DNA from 3 places in the Mesorhizobium sp. B2-1-8 genome. Region 3 is predicted to be linked to each of the others. Evidence: predicted binding sites of a transcription regulator. Region 3 holds the regulator's gene; each other region holds the start of a gene.
The links. Region 3 encodes LexA, which represses DNA repair genes until DNA is damaged. Its sites were predicted from a motif close to TGTTCNNNNTGTGTTCNG; they were not measured.

Region 1 (2,271 bases), 1.5 Mb from region 3:
ACGTGACGATAGCGGTCGGGATAGTGGCGCAGCAGCCAGTCCTTGAAGATCGGGCTGACCTCCAGCGGCAGGCGTAGCACCACATAGCCAGCCTCGCGCGCACCGGCATGGTGTGCCGAGTCGAGGATGCGTTCCATCTCTTGGTCAGTCAGGCCGGGAATGATTGGCGCCACCATCACCGAAGCGGGGATACCGGCATCCGAAAGCTGCCTGATAGCCTCCAGCCGCTTGGTCGGCGTCGAGGCGCGGGGTTCCATCGTCCTGGCCAGCATGCGGTCGAGCGTCGTCACCGACAGCGCCACCTTGGCGAGCCCGCGCTCGGCCATGCGCGACAGAATGTCGATGTCGCGCACCACCAGGGCCGACTTGGTGACGATGCCGACCGGATGACCGCGCGCCTCCAGCACTTCGAGGATTTCGCGCATGATCCGGTACTGCTTCTCGATCGGCTGGTAGGGATCGGTGTTGGTACCGATGGCGATGGTGCGCGGCTGGTAGCCGTCCTTCGACAACTCCTTGTCGAGCAGGCGTGCCGCGTCCGGCTTGGCAAACAGCTTGGATTCGAAATCCAGGCCCGGAGACAGGCCCATGAACGAGTGCGTCGGCCGCGCGAAGCAATAGACGCAACCGTGCTCGCAGCCGCGATAGGGATTGATCGACCGGTCGAAGGAGATGTCGGGCGATTCGTTGCGGGTGATGATGGTGCGCGGCTTCTCCACCTGCACCTCGGTCTTGAACGGAGGCAGTTCCTCCAGCGAACTCCAGCCGTCGTCGAAGACATGCCGGCTGACGGGTTCGAACCGGCCGGATGGATTGATGCCTGCCGACCGGCCACGATTGCGGTCCGGACGGACCCGCATGCCACTCTGCTCAATCATGGCGTTGGCCATCTCGGCCCGTCCTGCTCCGAAGGCCGCAATGTCGGCGCGCATGATCGGTTCCATCTTCGCCCGCTCCCAGGGACTGTCCATGTTGTGTCGAATCGCTCTGCTCATGAAATTATTCCTATTTTGTCGATGAGAACAAAGCAAGAACTTTCTATGGTGCGCTGCAAAAACTGGCGTCGGTCAACGCTTTCCGCTATTCGGCTCACGATGCTTAGTGTTCTCATTGAAACGCATAATGACGAGGAGGGGCTCGTCCGCACGCTGGCGACGCTGATTGGCGGCGCGGTCGAGGGCGTGGTGCGCGAGGTCGTCGTCTGCGACACCGGCTCCACCGACCACACGCATCGCGTCGCCGAGCATGCCGGCTGCCACTATGTGGGGAGCGGCGGCATCGCCGCCGGCATCCGCCAGGCCAAGGGTGACTGGCTGCTGTTTCTCGAACCGGGTGCGAGGCTGGTAGAGGGCTGGATCGACGCGGTCGTCGCCCATACGGCCAGGCAGACCATGGCCGCCCGGTTCTCGCGAGCGCGGGGCAGCCGTCCGCCGTTCCTGGCCCGGGTCTTTTCGGGCAACCGTGCTTTGGCCGACGGGCTGGTGATCAGCAAGCGCCAGGCCGCTTCCTTGTCGAAAAGTGCCGGCAGCGCCGAGGCGCTGGCGCGCGGCCTGGCGACAAGGAAACTCGACGCCGAGATATGGGCGGCGCCGCCGAAGCACGGGCACCGCGCCTCGAAATGATTTTTTGCAACTGCTCTGTCCATTGTGCGTTGCACAAAGACTGACGCGGAGGTAGCCTTACGACGAGGTGGGTGAGTTGGGTTCGGGTCATGCCGCGCGGTAGCCGGTGCGGCATCGGTGGCGCCGTCACAGCCGAGGATCCAATGAAGCTTTCGATTCCTGACAAATCCGGCACTGCCAGTATCGAGGCCATCGCGCGCAATGGCAGCCTGCTGCGGCGCATCGCCGTGCGCGTTCCGACCTATTTCGCGGACCTGCGCGAAAACCCTGCCTGGCTGCCGATGTTCGTGCTGGCGCGCACCATGCCCGGGCGCCGCATGCACTGGCTGGGCGCAAAACGCGCTCGTCCGGTCGACAATGCGGGAAACACGATGTTTGCGGGTGTCGAGCGGAGCACGGTGGTCGATGCGCTACGCTCCCAAGGCCTGTTTTCAGGGCTCGTCCTGCCGGCTGTGATCCATGAAGAGATCGCGCGTTTCGCGGGGCGCACGCCTTGTTTCGGCAATTTCGACCGCCGCCTCGAATTCATGCCGGGCGAGCACGCCGAAGCCGAGAGACGATTGGGCCGCTCGTTGCTCAGCGGGCACTATTTCGAACGCATCCTCGACTGCCCGGCGGCACTCGCCGTACAGCGCGATCCGCTGCTTCT
Region 2 (2,271 bases), 470 kb from region 3:
TTGCGCGGCACGAGCGGGCTCGAGGCCACGACCTCATGGCCCTCCTTGCGGAAATAGTCGAGAAAGGTCGACCGGATCTCGTTCACGCCACTCATGGATACTGCCTTTTCGAGAGAACCGCCGGCCGGACCGGCGGGAGATGGCTCTGTGTTTTCTAGAAGATGGAGTTGGCCTTTTAGCCGTAGCTCTTGACCCTGTCCAGAAACACGGAATTGGGCCAATTCGCGCTTTGCACCGGCATTTGCGCGGACGCGCAAACGAAAACCGCCGGCGCGAAGGCCGGCGGTTTGGAACGCGATACTACAGAACTCTGTTACTTAAGCATCAGATAATAGGCTGGTTTTATGGCCAAACTCTGGCCGTTACCCTACATCGCGCCGGCTTCGTCCTCGAAACCGTCGTCGCCATTGCCTTCAGAGCCACCATTTTCGAGGAATTTTTCGGCGATCAACCCGGCATTCTGCCTGAGCGCCAGTTCGATCTCGCGCGCGGTATCGGGATTGTCGCGCAGGAACAGTTTTGCATTCTCGCGGCCCTGGCCGAGACGCTGCGAATTGTAGGAGAACCAGGCGCCCGACTTCTCGACCACGCCGGCCTTGACGCCGAGATCGACCAGTTCGCCGGTCTTGGAGACACCCTCGCCATACATGATGTCGAACTCGACCACCTTGAAGGGCGGCGCCAGCTTGTTCTTGACCACCTTGACGCGGGTCTGGTTGCCGACCACCTCGTCGCGATCCTTGACCGAGCCGATGCGGCGGATGTCGAGGCGCACCGAGGCGTAGAATTTCAGCGCGTTGCCGCCGGTCGTCGTCTCGGGCGAACCGAACATGACGCCGATCTTCATGCGGATCTGGTTGATGAAGATGACCATGGTGTTGGAGCGCGAGATCGAGGCGGTCAGCTTGCGCAGCGCCTGGCTCATAAGACGGGCCTGTAGGCCGGGCAGCGAATCGCCCATCTCGCCCTCGATTTCGGCGCGCGGCGTCAGCGCCGCCACCGAATCGACCACCAGCACGTCGATGGCGCCGGAACGGACCAGCGTATCGCAAATCTCCAGCGCCTGCTCGCCTGTGTCGGGCTGCGAGATCAGCAGGTTCTCAAGATCGACGCCGAGCTTGCGAGCGTAGACCGGATCGAGCGCGTGCTCGGCGTCGACGAAGGCGCAGATGCCGCCCTTCTTCTGGGCTTCGGCCACGGTGTGCAGGGCCAGCGTCGTCTTGCCCGAGCTTTCCGGCCCGTAGATTTCGATGATGCGGCCGCGCGGCAGGCCGCCGACGCCGAGCGCGATGTCGAGGCCGAGCGAGCCGGTCGGCACCGTTTCGATCTCGACGACCTGCTCGTTGGCGCCGAGCCGCATGATCGAGCCCTTGCCGAAAGCCCGCTCGATTTGCGACAGCGCCGCATCCAGAGCCTTTGATTTGTCCACTGCCTTATCCTCTACCAGCCGCAAAGAATTCTGAGCCATGATACATCACCCCTTGGTCGTCAATGAAGGCCGGACAATCCGTAATCCCTGCCATTTTGTACCTTTTTTGTTCTCATTTGGCAAGGGGTGACAACCAACTGAAAAACAAGCGATATCCCAATTTGTTCTTTTTTTGTCTCGCAACCCCGGGCAGGAGAGGGCTCCGCCCGGGCAGGAACAGGCTCCGCATTGGGCCAGACGGCTCGATCCTATCGCCCGGCCGAATCGCCGTCCTGCATGCGAAGCTCTGTCGCGCATTGTAGCGCTTGTGCGTCTGCAACAACAAAGGTCATATCGCCGCCATGATGGAATCCCTAGAGATACTGGCCGTGGGCGGCGCCCATATCGACCGGCGTGGCCAGGTGTCCGGCCCCTATGTGCCGGCGGCCTCCAATCCCGGCACGATGCGCGAGGATGTCGGCGGTGGCGTCTTCAATGCGTTGCGCAGCATGGTGCGGCGCGGCCTCTCCGCATCGCTGCTCTCGGTGCGCGGCGGCGACGCGTCAGCCGATACGGTTTCACGGGCCATCGCCGAGGCAGGCATCGTCGACCTGTCGGCGGTGTTCCTCGACCGTACCACGCCGAGCTACACGGCACTGATCGATCGCGAAGGCGAATTGATCGTCGGCTTTGCCGACATGGCGCTGTACGACCTGGCCTTTCCCAAGCAGATCCGGCGTTCCAAGATACGCCAGGAAGTGGCTGCCGCCGATGCCATCCTGTGCGACGCCAACCTGCCGTCGGCCGCACTGGAGGGGCTGCTGTCGCTCGCCGCCGGCAAACCGGTTTTCGCCATCGCGATT
Region 3 (2,271 bases):
CGCCGGCAGCTTGAAAGCTGTCGCCGGATGACTTCAGCGCTTCCGCGACGCCTGTTCGCACGCACTTGATCGGAGCCGGCCGGACGCCTGGATCCGTCGCTACCCCGAAGCTACAATCGTTGGCGTTTTGGTTTCGTTTCGTTCCGCGAATAATGGATCCATAATTTTTACGATCCATCCCCGGAAAAGCCCTCAAAAAGACTGATGCCAAGCCTCGGCGGAGGATGGGCCACAGCCCATTAACCAAAACGATTTCAATGTCCTTGCCGACAGCGGAAAGGGTCGATTGCCGTCCGCTGTCGCGGGCAAAAAACTTCAGACGCCTTAACAAATTCATTAAACTTTAAACGGTTGCGGAACACAACTGGAACAGATAGTGTTTGTTCTGGGTTTGTTTTTCGATTCTGGTTCAGACCTTCGTTCACTGCCTTGGGGGCCGCCATGCTGACACGCAAGCAACATGAACTGCTGATGTTCATCCACGAACGGCTCAAGGAAAGCGGGATACCGCCCTCTTTCGACGAGATGAAGGAAGCGCTCGATCTTGCCTCCAAGTCGGGGATCCATCGCCTGATCACGGCGTTGGAGGAACGCGGCTTCATTCGCCGGCTGCCCAACCGGGCGCGCGCGCTGGAAGTGCTGCGGCTGCCGGACTCGATCGCGCCGGGCCTCAATGCGGCGAAGAAGTTCTCGCCAAGCGTCATCCAGGGCAGCCTTGGCCAAGGCGGTCTCGGCCGCCAGATCAGGCCGGCGGCGGCGCCTTCTCGCCTGCCCGCGGCCGGTAACGACGACGATGCGGTTTCAGCCGTGTCCATCCCGGTCATGGGCCGTATCGCCGCCGGTGTGCCGATCGATGCCATCCAGCATCAGACGCATTCGATTTCGGTGCCGCCGGACATGATCATGGGCGGCGAGCACTATGCGCTGGAGGTCAAGGGCGACTCGATGATCGAGGCCGGTATCTTCGACGGCGACACGGTCATCATCCGCAATGCCGATACGGCAAGTCCGGGCGAAATCATCGTGGCGCTGGTCGATGAGGAGGAAGCAACGCTGAAGCGGTTTCGCCGCAAGGGCGCTTCGATCGCGCTCGAAGCCGCCAATCCAGCCTACGAAACACGCATCTTCGGGCCAGACAGGGTCAAGGTGCAGGGCAAACTGGTCGGGCTGATAAGACGCTACTGAACCGGTTTGCCATCGGGTTTGTCAGGCTTTTTATAGGGCGGCAGCCCCCTCGCCTCGCGTGAGAATTTTCGCTGCTCGTGCCAGGGCCGGTATGGTCCGTCGACGGCGAATTCGATCGCAGCCGGGCTCGTGGCCGACTGGGGATCGAAGAAGACGGCGGCACTCCCCTTGCGGGCCAGTTGCCGTTTCGTGACAACGAGAACCAGCGGATTGTGGCAGGCGTCATAGGCGGTCGCGTCATTGACGACGATCAGGTCGGCGAAGGCGCAGGCCTTCCAGGTGTTCTTGCGATCCTCGACATAGGCGATGATCGCGCCGGAGGGGTGCCTGGCAAGACACAGGCCTTCACGGCAATAGAACGGCGATCCCTGCGGCAGGTCGGTGGGAGCGGCGATATCGAATTGCCCGTCCGTCTTGTCGAACATTTCCGGTTTAACGATTGTTTCGGAGATCAGGGCGCGTTTCCAGTTTTCGGCTGCGAATTCGTTCGGACGTTCCCGGTTGACGGCCAGTTCGCCATTGCCGATTGGCATTGCGACCAGCCGCGCGTCTTCCGAGATCAGCACGTCGGGCGTGCGCGTGTGCGACACAGTCAACAGGCCGGCAAGCGCGAACGGCAGCGCGGCAAGCCGCAGCCAGGTCGTCGCCATCGTCGCGATGACCAGCGCGACGGTGACCAGCAGCACGGATTGCTGCGAGATCAGCCCGACCCCATCGATCGGAGAGCGCTCCGATATCCACGCCGATACGGCGATCATCGCCGTCAGGCCCTTGCCCATGAGGTAGAGAGCCGGCCAATCCAACCCGAACGGCATCAGCAACGCGCTGGCGACAGCCAGGAACATCACAACCGATACGATCGGCATGACGGCCAGATTGGCGAACAGGCTGAGCGGCGACACCCGCTGGAAATGCCAGATGGCAAACAGCGCCGTTGCGCTGCCGGCGATGATGGATGTCATTGCCAATCCACCTGTCGCCAAGAGGAACTTTCGCGTCAGGAACCCGGGCAGGGATCGCTTTGGCGGCGGTGGCCTCGTCTTTCCCGCATGGTGGTCGGCCCAGCCGGCATAGGCGCCGACCAAG

Region 1: a site for LexA is predicted at 1,019-1,036, ahead of FJ970_RS26790 (PA0069 family radical SAM protein). Genes of this name have one in related genera too.
Region 2: a site for LexA is predicted at 1,526-1,543, ahead of recA (recombinase RecA). Genes of this name have one in related genera too.

Annotation. Positions count from the first base shown of each region.
Region 1 covers NZ_CP083952.1:5,428,227-5,430,497, reverse strand. The annotation lists gene FJ970_RS26790 (PA0069 family radical SAM protein) at 1-944, opposite strand, end outside; gene FJ970_RS26785 (glycosyltransferase) at 1,095-1,622, shown strand; gene FJ970_RS26780 (hypothetical protein) at 1,766-2,271, shown strand, end outside.
Region 2 covers NZ_CP083952.1:4,413,381-4,415,651, forward strand. The annotation lists gene alaS (alanine--tRNA ligase) at 1-95, opposite strand, end outside; gene recA (recombinase RecA) at 368-1,468, opposite strand; gene FJ970_RS21715 (carbohydrate kinase family protein) at 1,771-2,271, shown strand, end outside.
Region 3 covers NZ_CP083952.1:3,945,662-3,947,932, reverse strand. The annotation lists gene FJ970_RS19300 (GntR family transcriptional regulator) at 1-31, shown strand, start outside; gene lexA (transcriptional repressor LexA) at 442-1,185, shown strand; gene FJ970_RS19290 (ComEC/Rec2 family competence protein) at 1,179-2,271, opposite strand, start outside.